2 regions of the Nonomuraea sp. NPDC048901 genome follow, and region 2 is predicted to be linked to the other one. Evidence: riboswitches for the same ligand, from Rfam matches in the RefSeq annotation. Region 2 holds a riboswitch; the other holds the start of a gene.
The links. A riboswitch is a leader RNA that binds a small molecule or an ion and turns the genes downstream of it on or off. The one in region 2 is predicted to bind thiamine pyrophosphate.

Region 1 (5,850 bases), on a different contig from region 2:
TCGCGGCGAGGTGCCGCCCGATGTGGCGTTCGGCACCTATGACGGCGCGGTCGGCCGGCTGGTGCTGGCGGTGAGCGGCAAGGGCATCGTGGCGTGCAGCTTCGAGTCGGAGGACACCGTCTTCGAGTTGGTCGTCCGGCATGTGGGCGCGTTCGTCGGGCCCGACCCCGGGCGGCTCGATCCGGTGCGCAGGGAGCTCGACGCCTACTTCTCCGGGCGCCTGCGGGCCTTCGCCACGCCGGTGGACCTGTCCATCGCCACGACGTTCGCCCGCACGGTGCTGCAGAAGACCATGGCCGTGCCCTACGGGGAGACGGCGACCCTCGACGAGATCGGCGAGAGCATCGGCCGCCCGCGCGCGCTGCGCGCGGTCGGCAACGCGCTCAACGCCAACCCCGTCTGTGTGGTCGTGCCGTGCCACCGGATCGTGCCGGGCGACGGCGAACTCGGCGACTACGCGGGCGGCCAGGCCGCCAAGCGTCATCTCCTCAACATCGAGAAACGCTCGCGGGCCTGAGGTACGTACTCAACGACGCGTGATCGACGCGCGCCTGGTCGCCCAGCCGATCGCCAGCGTCACCAGAGCCGCCACGAGAGCCGCGCCCAGGGCCCCGTTCATCCACGGCTGCCTGGTGAACCCGATGGCCTCGCGTACGGCCGCCCAGAGGCCGTCCCACTGCGCGACCGTGGGCGTGGAGGTGGTCAGCCAGTAGGCCACGAAACCGAGCGCCCAGGGCACCAGCATGGACCAGCGAGCGGGCGCGTCCTCGTCGGTGTTCCACCCCGAGGATCCGCCGAGCAGGAAGTAGTCGACCGCCAGCACCGCGAACATCGGCACGAACACCGCACCGATCACGCCCAGGAACGCCCCGTACGAGTTCACGTCGACCACCAGCGCGATGGCGGTGGTCAGCACGCCGATGGCGATCGAGAAGACCCGCCGGTCGACGCGCGGCATGAGGTTCTGCAGGGACATGGTCGTGGAGTAGACGTTCGCGAACGACTGGTCGGCCTCCCGCAGCACCAGGATCGCGAAGAACAGCGCGCCCAGCGGCACCGCGACGAACGCCCCGAACACGGCCGTGCCGTCGGCGGCCACCGCGGCGGACCCGGCGATGGCCACCGCGTAGACGCCCAGCCCCAGGCAGGCGACCTGGGCCAGCGTGTAGCCGCCGACCACGCCCGCGAAGGCCGCCTGGCTCGACCTGGAGTGCCGGGCGAAGTCGGCGGCGATCGGCACCCACGAGACCGACAGCGCGATGACGTAGTCGACCGCGGGCGCGAAAGCCGTCCACGACCCGCCGCCCTGCGGGGGAGCCTTCGACAGGAACGCCACCGCGAACCAGACCAGCGAGATGATCACCCCGATGGTGACGTAACGCCGCAGCAGCCGGACCGACCCGAGCGGCCAGATGGTCAGCGACGTGGTCAACGCCCCCGCCACCACCACCCACACCTGGTACGGCACCACGTCGCCGAAGATGGCCATCGCACCCTTGGCGATCACCCACAGCTCGAAGGCGCCCCACCCGATCATCTGGACGATGTTGAGCACGGTCGGGATGTAGGACAGCCGCGCCCCGAACAACCCGCGCAGCAGCACCATCGCCGGCCGCCCGGTCTGCGTGCCCGGGATGGCCGACAGCCCCACCATGGCCGTGCCGACCAGACTGCCGACGAGCGCGGCGAGCAGGGCGGCGGTCAGGCTGAGCGGGCTGCCGCCGAGCGGGTCGAGCAGGAACAGCGCGCCGCTGAACCCCAGCAGGCTCACCGCCAGGTTCGCCCACAGGGCCCCCTGGTCGAGCAGCCCGAGCGTCTTGGGGGGCGTCCCTTCGAGGGTCAGCGGGACTTCGTCGACGACATGCGTCATCTCACACTCCCTACGCCGGCATTACCCGGACAGGTTCATGCGGTCGGCGACAGATCAGTCGCCCTCTCAGCCCGGTGCACCCCGAGCTCCCGCGGTTTGTGTAGTTGTCGAGCGGATTATGCCATCCGTCAGGCGACGAACGGCGGGCGCCCCGTCTCACTGACCATCGGGCGGCGCGCGCCCGCCCAGGACTGCATGCCGCCGTCGACGTTGACCGCCTCGCGCCCGAGCTGGTTGAGCCAGGCCGCGACCTGGAACGACCGGCCGCCGACCCGGCAGACCACGTAGACGGTCCGGTCGCCCGGCACCTCCTCGACCCGCCCCTGGATCTGCGTCATCGGGATGTGCACCGCCTCGGGGGCGTGCCCGGCCACCCATTCGTCCTGTTCGCGCACGTCGAGCAGGTAGGCGTCAGCGGGAACGTCGCTTGCCGGAATCTCTGGAACCGTCATGCCTCCATCATCTCGCGTCGCTCATCGTAGGCAGCACGCGCCGTGGCGATCTCCTGCCGGTGCTCCTCGGTCCAGGTGACCAGGCTCTTGATCGTCTGGTGCAGCGTCCGGCCGAGCGGCGTGAGCGCGTAGTCGACCCTCGGGGGCACGACGGGGTGGACCGTACGGCTGACCAGGCCGTCGCGCTCCAGGTGGCGCAGGGTCACGCTGAGCATCCGCTGGCTGACCCCGTCGATCTCGCGGCGCAACTGGGTGAAGCGCAGGCTCTGGCAGTCGAGCAGCGCGATGACCAGCAGCGACCACTTGTCGGCGACCCGGTCGAGTATCTGCCGGACCTCGCAGTCCTCCCTGGTGTCCCACTGCCACACGTCGTAGTCGTCGTCCACGGTGCTCTCGCAGTAACCGGGTGACTTAGAAGTGCCGTCTTCCATGACATTTCATACTGCCGGATGATTTGGATGGTTACCAGAGATAACCGAATGCCGATAAGTAACCAGGAGTTGACCATGTCCAAACGCGCTTGGGGCATGTTGATCGTGCTGTGCGGGGCCATCTTCATCGAGGGCACCGACGTGGCCATGCTGAACGTGGCCCTGCCGTCGATCAGGGCGGATCTGGGGCTGTCCACGGGCATGCTGAGCGGGGTGGTGAGCGCCTACGTCCTGGGCTGTGGCGGTTTCATCCTGCTCGGCGGCCGGGCGGCCGACCTGCTGGGCAGGCGCAGGATGTTCCTGCTCTGGCTCGGCGTGTTCGTGGTGTTCTCCGGGCTGGGCGGGTTCGCGACCGAGGGGTGGGTGCTGCTGGTCGCCAGGTTCCTCACCGGGGTCGCGGCCGCCTTCATGATGCCCGCCGGGCTGTCGCTGATCACCACGAGCTTCTCCGAGGGCAGGCAGCGCAACCGCGCGCTGCTGGTGTACGCGGGGACGGGGGCCGCCGGGTTCGCGCTCGGGCTGGTGATCGGTGGTCTGCTGAGCTCGATCGGCTGGCGCTGGGTCTTCTTCGCGCCCGTCCTCTTCTCGCTGGCGATCCTGATCGCCGCCGTCCCGCTGCTGAAGGAGCAGCGGACGCCCCGGCCCGCCGGCGGCGTCGACCTGGCCGGGGCCGCGACCATCACCGGCGCGATGACGCTGCTGGTCTATGGCCTGGTACGGCTGGAGCACCCCACCGACGGCCCGGCCTGGACCGTCGGCGCGTTCGCGGGCGGCGTGGCGCTGCTGGCGGCGTTCGTGGTGATCGAGCGGCGGTCGGCCACTCCGCTCGTCCGCCTGGGCATCCTGCGCTCCGCGCCACTGGTGCGCGCCAACCTGACTGCGCTGCTGCTCACCGCGTCGTTCTTCGGCTTCCAGTTCCTCGTCACGCTGTACCTGCAGGAGTTGCGCGGCTGGTCCACCGTCCAGACCGGGCTGGCCCTGCTCGCCGCCGCCGCCGACGTGGCGCTCGCGCCCACGCTGACCCCCTGGCTGGTGCAGAGGTACGGCAACGCCCGGGTGATCTTCGGCGGCCTGCTGTCCGGGCTCGCGGCTTACGGCCTGTTCGTGGGGGTCGGGATGAACTGGTCGTACGCGGCCATGCTGCCGTCGATGCTGCTGATCGGCCTGATGTTCGCCTTCGTGTACGGCCCGCTCACGATCGTCGCCACGGAGGGCATCGCGGAGGACGAGCAGGGCTTGGCCGGTGGGCTGCTGAACTCGGCCTTCCAGTTCGGCGCGGCACTCGGGCTGTCCATGGTCACGGCGGTCAGCGTGGCGGCACTCGGCGACGCGACCTCCGCAGAGGCCGGACTGGCGGCCATCAGGACGGCACTGCTGGTACCGCTGGCCGCCACGGCAGTCGCCGCGCTCATCATGGCCACCGGCCTACGCCGACGCCCGCCCACCCCCACGCAGGGGACCGACAGGTCCGGAGAGCCCGAGGAACCCATCATCGTCAGAGCATGACCATAGGCACGGAGGCGTTACTTCAGCAGGCGGGACAGGCGGCGGTCGGCCAGCGGCTTGCCGCCCGTCTGGCAGGTGGGGCAGTACTGCAGCGAGGAGTCGGCGAAGGACACCTCGCGAATGGTGTCACCGCAGACGTCGCACGGCTGACCGGCGCGGTTGTGGACACGGAGGCCGGACTTCTTCTCCGCCTTGAGGTCCTTCGCGGCCAGGCCGTGCGCCCGCTCCACCGCCTCGCGCAGCGTGGTGACAATGGCCTCGTGCAGGTCGGCGATCTGGTCGTCGGTGAGGGTCGAGGCGATCTTGAACGGGGACATCTTGGCCGCGTGCAGCACCTCGTCGGAGTAGGCGTTGCCGATGCCCGCGATCACCTTCTGGTCGCGCAGCAGGCCCTTCACCTGGGTACGGCTGCCGTTCAGGATGGCTTTGAGCGTGGCCACGGTGAAGGCGTCGTCGAGGGGGTCGGGGCCGAGGGCGGCGACACCCGGCACGTCATCAGGATTTTTCGTGACATAGACGGCTAGGCGCTTCTGAGTCCCCGCCTCGGTCAGCTCGAACCCGGGCGCCAGGCCCTCGTCGTCGGGCGCCAGGCGCACCCGTACCGCCAGCGGGCCCTTGCCCGGACGGACCGGCTTCGCGCCCGAGAGGTCCTCGCGCCAGCGCAGCCACCCCGCGCGGGCCAGGTGGATGACCAGGTGCAGGCCGTCGCAGTCGAAGTCGAGGAACTTGCCGTGCCTGGCCACGCCCGTGATGGTCAGCCCGCCGAGCGCGGTGACCGGCGGGTCGAACGTCTTGAGCGCCGAGAAGGCGACCACGTCGACGCCCAGGAGCGTGCGACCGACCGCCCGCTCGCGCAGGAAACCGGCGAGCGATTCCACTTCGGGGAGTTCAGGCATGCCACCAGGGTACGACGCACCGTCATCCACAGCCTGTGGATAACTATGGGACGTCCCAGAACGCCAGCTCGTGCGCCATCCCCTCGCGGAACAACGCCTCCGCCCGCGCGGGCTCGGGATCGGCCTGGTCGATCATCTCGGCGATCCGCACAGTCAGCGCCGCAAATCCCGGATCGGCGTACGTCTCCACCCATCTCCGATAGCGCGGCTCGGCGGGCAAGTCCTCCGCCAAGAGCCGACCAAGCTGCGAATATCCCCACATGCACGGATAAAGCGCGGCCAGCCCTTCGCCATAATCGGCGGCCGACTCCAGCAGGAACGTCGTGTAGGCCGCGCACGCCGGCCCCTTCCGTGCGCCTTCCAAGGTCGCCCCGAACGAGGCCGACAGCTCCCGATGCAGCCTCAGCTCGTCATGGAAGGTCGTGTGCGCCAGGTCGACGAGATCGCCCAGATGCGCGGCCGGCGCCTGCCAGGCCAACCGCGAGAACACCCGCACATAGTCCAGCAGGAACAGATAATCCTGCTCCAGCCACGACCGGAACACCGGCTCCGCCAGATCGCCGCGCCCGATGCCGACGACCGTGGGATGCGCGAGCTGCGCGTCGAGGAGGGGGCGCCCGGCCGCGTGCAACTTCTCGGAGATACCCATGAGCGGCAGGTTAGTGTCAGGGAATGAGTGTGACGATCGCGGAAGA
Region 2 (5,850 bases):
ATCTCTCGCGCGACCTTCACCGGAAGATCGTCCTGCCCCAGGTGGAGCACGTCGGGCCGGGCGGCGTAGGCGATGTCGGCCCGGTCGTTGACCGCCAGCAGCCGGCCGTGCCGGTCGCAGGCGTCGCGGAAGACCTCGAGGAGCGCGAGCTCTTCGCGCGCCTCCAGCCCCTTCTCCCGCAACTGGACGATGTCCACGCCCGCGGCCAGCACCGCGTCGAGGAATTCGGCCAGGTCACCGCGTTCGCGACGGCCGTCCGTGCAGAGGTAGAGGCGGGCGTCAGAAAGCGAGGGCTTGGGCACGCCGCTTGACCTCGGTATGGCGACCGGCCCTGATGGCGTCGACCGGCGAGCCGGGCAGGGAGTCGTCGGGAGTGAAGAGCCAGCGCAGCGACTCGATGTCGTCGTAACCGGAGTCGCGCAGCACGGAGAGTGTGCCGGGCAGACCCTTCATCACGTCCTTTCCGTCAAGGAACACCGCGGGCACTTGTGGCCCACCACCACCCCGGCGCACACCGAGCAGTTTCCGGTCCTTGAGGAGTTGCTTGGCCCGCCCTATCGAAAGGTCGAGGCGCGCGGCCACTTCGGGGAGAGTGAGCCACTCGGCGACGAGCTGGTCGGTCTCCCGGTCGATCTGCGCAACAGAAAGCGTCACGAAACCACAACTACCACATGGCGTGCTTGCTCAAACAACACAGTCCCGTAGGGAGAGGTCGGGATCTACCAGGCGTTCGGCGTCTACGCGGTGTCCGGCTTCGATGATTCTGCGGCCCTGGACGAGGTCTCGGGGCCGGTCCACGGCGAGTACCGCGGCCAGGGTGTCGTCCGAGGTGAGCCAGCAGGCCGACCATTTTCCGCCGAGTTCGCCTCGGTAGAGGAGGCGGTCTCCGGCCGGGTGGTGGCCCGCGTACTGGACCATGTGACCGAACTGCTCAGACCAGAAATAGGGCACCGGGTCATAGGCGGCCTCGACACCCAGCAGCGTGGCGGCGGCCACCTCGGGTGAGTTGAGCGCGGCGTCCCAATGCTCGACCCTCAGCCTGGTCTCGAACCGGCGCGACCACCAGGCGGCGCAGTCGCCCACGGCCACGACGTTCGGCAGGGAGGTGCGCAGGTGTTCGTCGGTGACGACGCCGTTGTCCAGGTCGATGCCGGAGCCCGCGAGCCAGCCGACGGTCGGGCGTACTCCGACACCGGTGACGACCACGTGCGCCTCGATGAGGCTTCCGTCCGCGAGCGTGACGCCGCCGTCGTCCACTGAGCCGACCAGGGTGTTGAGCCGCAGGTCGATGCCCTCGTACCAGCCCTGGGTGCGGGCGCCGATCTCAGGGCCGACCGCCTGGGCGAGCGGGGTGGGGCCGGCCTCGATCACGGTCACCTCGCAGCCGGCCCGGCGGGCGGCGGTGGCCACCTCGGCGCCGATCCAGCCGGCGCCGATGATCACCACGTGGGCGCCCTTGACGAGCCGGGCGCGCAGCTCCAGCGCGTCGTCGAGGGTACGCAGCACGTGCTGGCGGCCGTCGCCGGGCAGCGTGATCGGCTCGGCGCCGGTGGCGATCACCAGGCCGTCATAGCCGAGCTCGCCCTCGGTTGTCTCGACGACGCCGGGACGCAGCGCCTTGGCCGAGACGCCCGGCCAGAAGTCCACCTCCAGCACGGCGAGGTCGGCGTCGACGAAGCTGGAGTCACTGCTGCCGGACAGGACCGCCTTCGACAAGGGTGGCCGATCGTACGGCCGGTGCCGCTCTTGCCCGATCAGCGTGATCCTGCCGTCGAACCCTTTCGCGCGCAGCGCCTCGACACTCCGTACACCGGCCAGACCGGCGCCTGCCACCACCACATGATTCACGTTCAAGACCATAACGGGGCCCGTGCCGGGACGTCGCGCCGAGGCCGTAGGGTGGAGACGTAAGACGCGCGGGAGTCCGGCCGTTTACCGGGCTGAGAGGAAGGCTGCACCGGGCCTTCGACCGCAAGACACCTGATCCGGATCATGCCGGCGAAGGGAGCGGACGTGGACATCGTCGTAGGCGGCGGGATCATCGGGCTGTCCATCGCCTGGCGCCTGTCCCGCTCGGGTCGGCCGGTCACCGTGGTCGACCCGGCTCCGGCCACCGGGGCCTCGCACGCGGCGGCGGGCATGCTGGCACCGGTGAGCGAGGTCACGTACACGGAGGAGCCGCTGCTCCGGCTGGGCCTCGCCGCACTGCGCCGCTGGCCGTCCTTCGCCTCCGAACTCGCCACCGACGCCGACCTCGACGCCGGTACGGGATCCGCCGCCAACCGCTCTCACCGCGATGCTGGTACGGGATTCGCCGCCTCCGACGTCGGCCTCCATGCTGCTGCGGGTCCCGCCACCAACCGCCTTGACGAAGCGGGGGCAGCTGAAGCGGTCGTGAGCGGGCTCAGTGAGGCCGCGCGGGCCGGGCTGGACTTCCGGGTCGACGGGACGCTGGCCGTGGCGTTCGGGGCCGACGATCTGGCGGCGCTCGGTGAGCTGGCCGCGTTCATGGAGAAGCTGGGGCTACCGGTCGAGCGGCTGACCGGGCGCGAGTGCCGCCGGCTGGAGCCCATGCTGGCGCCCTCCGTACGCGGTGGGCTACTGGCCCGTGGAGACGCCTGGGTGGACCCGCGCCGTGTCACCGCCGCGCTCCTGGCCGCACTCGACCGCCTGGGCGTCCCCCTCGTCCGGGCTCGCGTCAGCGAACTGCTCCGGGACGGCGACAAGGTGGTGGGCGTACGCCTCACACCCCCAGACGGGACGGCCACCCTGGACAAGGGCCGCCCGCAGGTGGACATCCCCCATGAGATCCGGGGCGAGCGGGTCGTACTGGCGGCCGGGGCGTGGAGCGCCGGGCTGGTCGATGTCCCGGTGCGACCGGTCAAGGGGCAGATCATGCGGCTGCGCTCCCCTCAGCCCCTGCTCGGCAGGTGCGTACGCGGGACGGTCCACGGGAAATCCGTGTACCTGGTGCCAAGGGGTGACGGTGAGCTGGTGGTCGGGGCGACCCAGGAGGAGCTGGGGTTCGACACGAGGGTGACGGCGGGCGGACTGTACGAGCTGCTGCGGGACGCCCACGAGCTGGTGCCGGGCGTCACCGAGCTGGAGATCGCCGACGTGGTGGCGGGGCTGCGGCCGGGCACACCGGACAACGTTCCGCTCATCGGGCCCAGCGGGACGCCGGGGCTGGTGCTGGCCACTGGGCATCACCGGGGCGGGGTGCTGCTGGCTCCGCTCACGGCGGCCATTCTGCTGGGCGAGGAGAGCGAGCTCGCGGAGCTGTGCTCGCCGCTGAGGTATCGGGATATTTCATGAATGTGATCATCAATGGGGCCCCGCACGAGGTGCCCGACGGCACCACCGTGGCGCAGGCCGTACTCACGCTCACCACGGCGACGACCGGCGTGGCCGTGGCCGTGAACGACGAGGTGGTGACGCGGAGCGCCTGGGAGACGACGGCGCTCGGCGACAGCGACCGGATGGAAGTGCTGACGGCGGTGCAAGGTGGATGATCTGCTCATAGCCGGAGAGAAGTTCTCCTCCCGGCTCATCATGGGCACCGGCGGTGCCCCGTCGCTGGAGGTGCTCGACCAGGCGCTGGTCGCGTCCGGCACCGAGCTGACGACCGTCGCCATGCGGCGGCTCGACCCCAGTGCGCCCGGCTCGGTGCTCGACGTACTGCGCGAACGCGGCATCAAGGTCCTGCCCAACACCGCCGGCTGCTTCACCGCGGGCGACGCCGTGCTGACCGCCCGGCTGGCCAGGGAGGCGCTCGGCACGAACTGGGTCAAGCTCGAGGTCATCGCCGACGAGCGGACGCTGCTGCCGGACCCGATCGAGACGTTCGACGCGGCCGAACGGCTGGTGGCCGACGGGTTCGTGGTGCTGCCGTACATCGGGGACGACCCGGCGCTGGCGCGTCGCCTGGAGCTGGCCGGATGTGCCGCGGTGATGCCGCTCGGCGCGCCGATCGGCTCCGGCCTCGGCATCCGCAACCCGCACAACATCGAGCTCATCGTGGAGGCGGCCTCGGTGCCGGTGATCCTCGACGCGGGCATCGGTACGGCCAGCGACGCCGCCCTGGCGATGGAGCTGGGCTGCGATGCCGTACTCCTGGCCACGGCCGTCACCAGGGCGCAGCGGCCGGAGCTGATGGCGACGGCCATGAGAGCGGCCGTCCAGGCGGGCCGGCTCGCCCACCAGGCGGGCCGCATCCCCCGCCGCCGCTACGCGGAGGCCTCCTCCCCAACGGGCCCATAGCTACGCGAAGGCCCTCAACGGGCCCGTAGCCACGCGAAGGCCCCTGACTTGCCCGTAGCCACGCGAAGGCCCCTGACTTGCCCGTAGCCACGCGAATGCTGCGGACGGGCCCGTAGCCACTCGGAGGCCGCCGGACGGGCCCGTAGCCACTCGACGCCACGCGGAACCGGCGAGACAGGATATGTCCGGTTATGTTCCAGATAGGCGCGTTCCAACGAGCACGGCTCGGCATCGGTTTCGGATGGTCAGGCCTTGCCAGTGGCAAAACGCCCGTAAACTCAGCGGGGTGGACACGACGACAGCGGACCCTCTCGTCGGACGGCTGCTCGATGGGCGTTACCGCATCGAGTCCCGGATCGCGCGAGGCGGTATGGCGACCGTCTACCTGGCGCTCGACGTCCGGCTTGACCGCACGGTCGCGCTGAAGGTCATGCATCGCTCGCTCGCCGAGGACCCGGCGTTCGTGCGGCGGTTCATCGGCGAGGCCAAGTCCGTGGCCAGCCTCTCGCACCCCAACGTGGTGCACGTCTTCGACCAAGGCACCGACGGTGACGTGGTCTATCTGTCGATGGAGTACGTCCCCGGCAAGACGCTCCGCGACACCCTGCGCGACCGGGGCAGGCTGCCCGCCCGCGAGGCGCTGGAGATCATGATACCGGTGCTCGCGGCCTTGGGCGCGGCCCATCAGGCCGGCATGGTGCACCGCGACGTCAAACCCGAGAACGTCCTGCTCACCGACGACGGCCGGGTCAAGGTGGTGGACTTCGGCCTGGCCCGGGCGATCGAGGCGACCAACCAGACCCGCACCGGCGTGATGATCGGCACGATCGGCTACATGTCGCCCGAGCAGGTCATGACCGGCGGTGCCGACGTGCGCAGCGACGTCTACGCGGCGGGCATCATGCTGTTCGAGCTGGTGACCGGCGAGCAGCCCTACGACGGCGAGACGCCGATGTCGGTGGCCTACCGGCACGTCCACGACACCGTGCCACCGCCGTCCTCCGTGGTGCCGGAGGTGCCGCCGCTGATCGACACGCTGGTGACGCACGCCACGGCCCGTTCCCCCGACGACCGTCCCGCCGACGCGACCGCGATGCTGGTGGCGGCCGTGGACGCGCACCGCATGCTGCCCCGTACGACGACGCCACCCATGCACGCGGGGGCGTCCGGCGTGCGCTCCATGCCCTACTCGATGCCGAGTGCCGGCCCCGCCACCGCGCCGCACGCGATGACGCAGGTGGTGCCGAACCACACGATGATCCAGCCGCGCGAGGAGCTGCCCGCGCGGCGCGCCGGTTTCAAGCCCAACTGGTTCCTGGTCGCGCTCGCCGCGGTCATGGTGGTGGCGGTCGCGCTGACGGGCTGGTATTTCTCGCAGACCACGTACGTGCCGGTGCCCGACCTGGTCGGCAAGGACCTGGCGGTCGCCCAGAGAGCCGCCGCCGGCCAGGGCTTCCAGGTGAAGACGGCCCCCGGCCAGCACGACGAGAAGGTCGCCGAGGGCCTCGTGCTGCGAACCGACCCGGGGCGCAACGTCGAGGTCGAGCGGGGCGCGGCCCTCACGCTGGTCCCCTCGCTGGGCCCGAAGCG

Region 1: another riboswitch for thiamine pyrophosphate. It lies ahead of AB0C30_RS01495 (cytosine permease); the one in region 2 lies ahead of AB0C30_RS18715 (FAD-dependent oxidoreductase).

Annotation. Positions count from the first base shown of each region.
Region 1 covers NZ_JBEZFW010000001.1:282,935-288,784, reverse strand. The annotation lists gene AB0C30_RS01500 (methylated-DNA--[protein]-cysteine S-methyltransferase) at 1-517, shown strand, start outside; gene AB0C30_RS01495 (cytosine permease) at 527-1,870, opposite strand; TPP riboswitch at 1,861-1,973, opposite strand; gene AB0C30_RS01490 (rhodanese-like domain-containing protein) at 1,999-2,322, opposite strand; gene AB0C30_RS01485 (helix-turn-helix domain-containing protein) at 2,319-2,753, opposite strand; gene AB0C30_RS01480 (MFS transporter) at 2,829-4,259, shown strand; gene AB0C30_RS01475 (DNA-formamidopyrimidine glycosylase family protein) at 4,277-5,155, opposite strand; gene AB0C30_RS01470 (transcriptional regulator) at 5,199-5,804, opposite strand; gene AB0C30_RS01465 (GPP34 family phosphoprotein) at 5,828-5,850, shown strand, end outside.
Region 2 covers NZ_JBEZFW010000005.1:222,972-228,821, reverse strand. The annotation lists gene thiE (thiamine phosphate synthase) at 1-302, opposite strand, end outside; gene AB0C30_RS18725 (Rv2175c family DNA-binding protein) at 280-654, opposite strand; gene AB0C30_RS18720 (FAD-dependent oxidoreductase) at 685-1,848, opposite strand; TPP riboswitch at 1,907-2,024, shown strand; gene AB0C30_RS18715 (FAD-dependent oxidoreductase) at 2,014-3,315, shown strand; gene thiS (sulfur carrier protein ThiS) at 3,312-3,512, shown strand; gene AB0C30_RS18705 (thiazole synthase) at 3,505-4,260, shown strand; gene pknB (Stk1 family PASTA domain-containing Ser/Thr kinase) at 4,547-5,850, shown strand, end outside.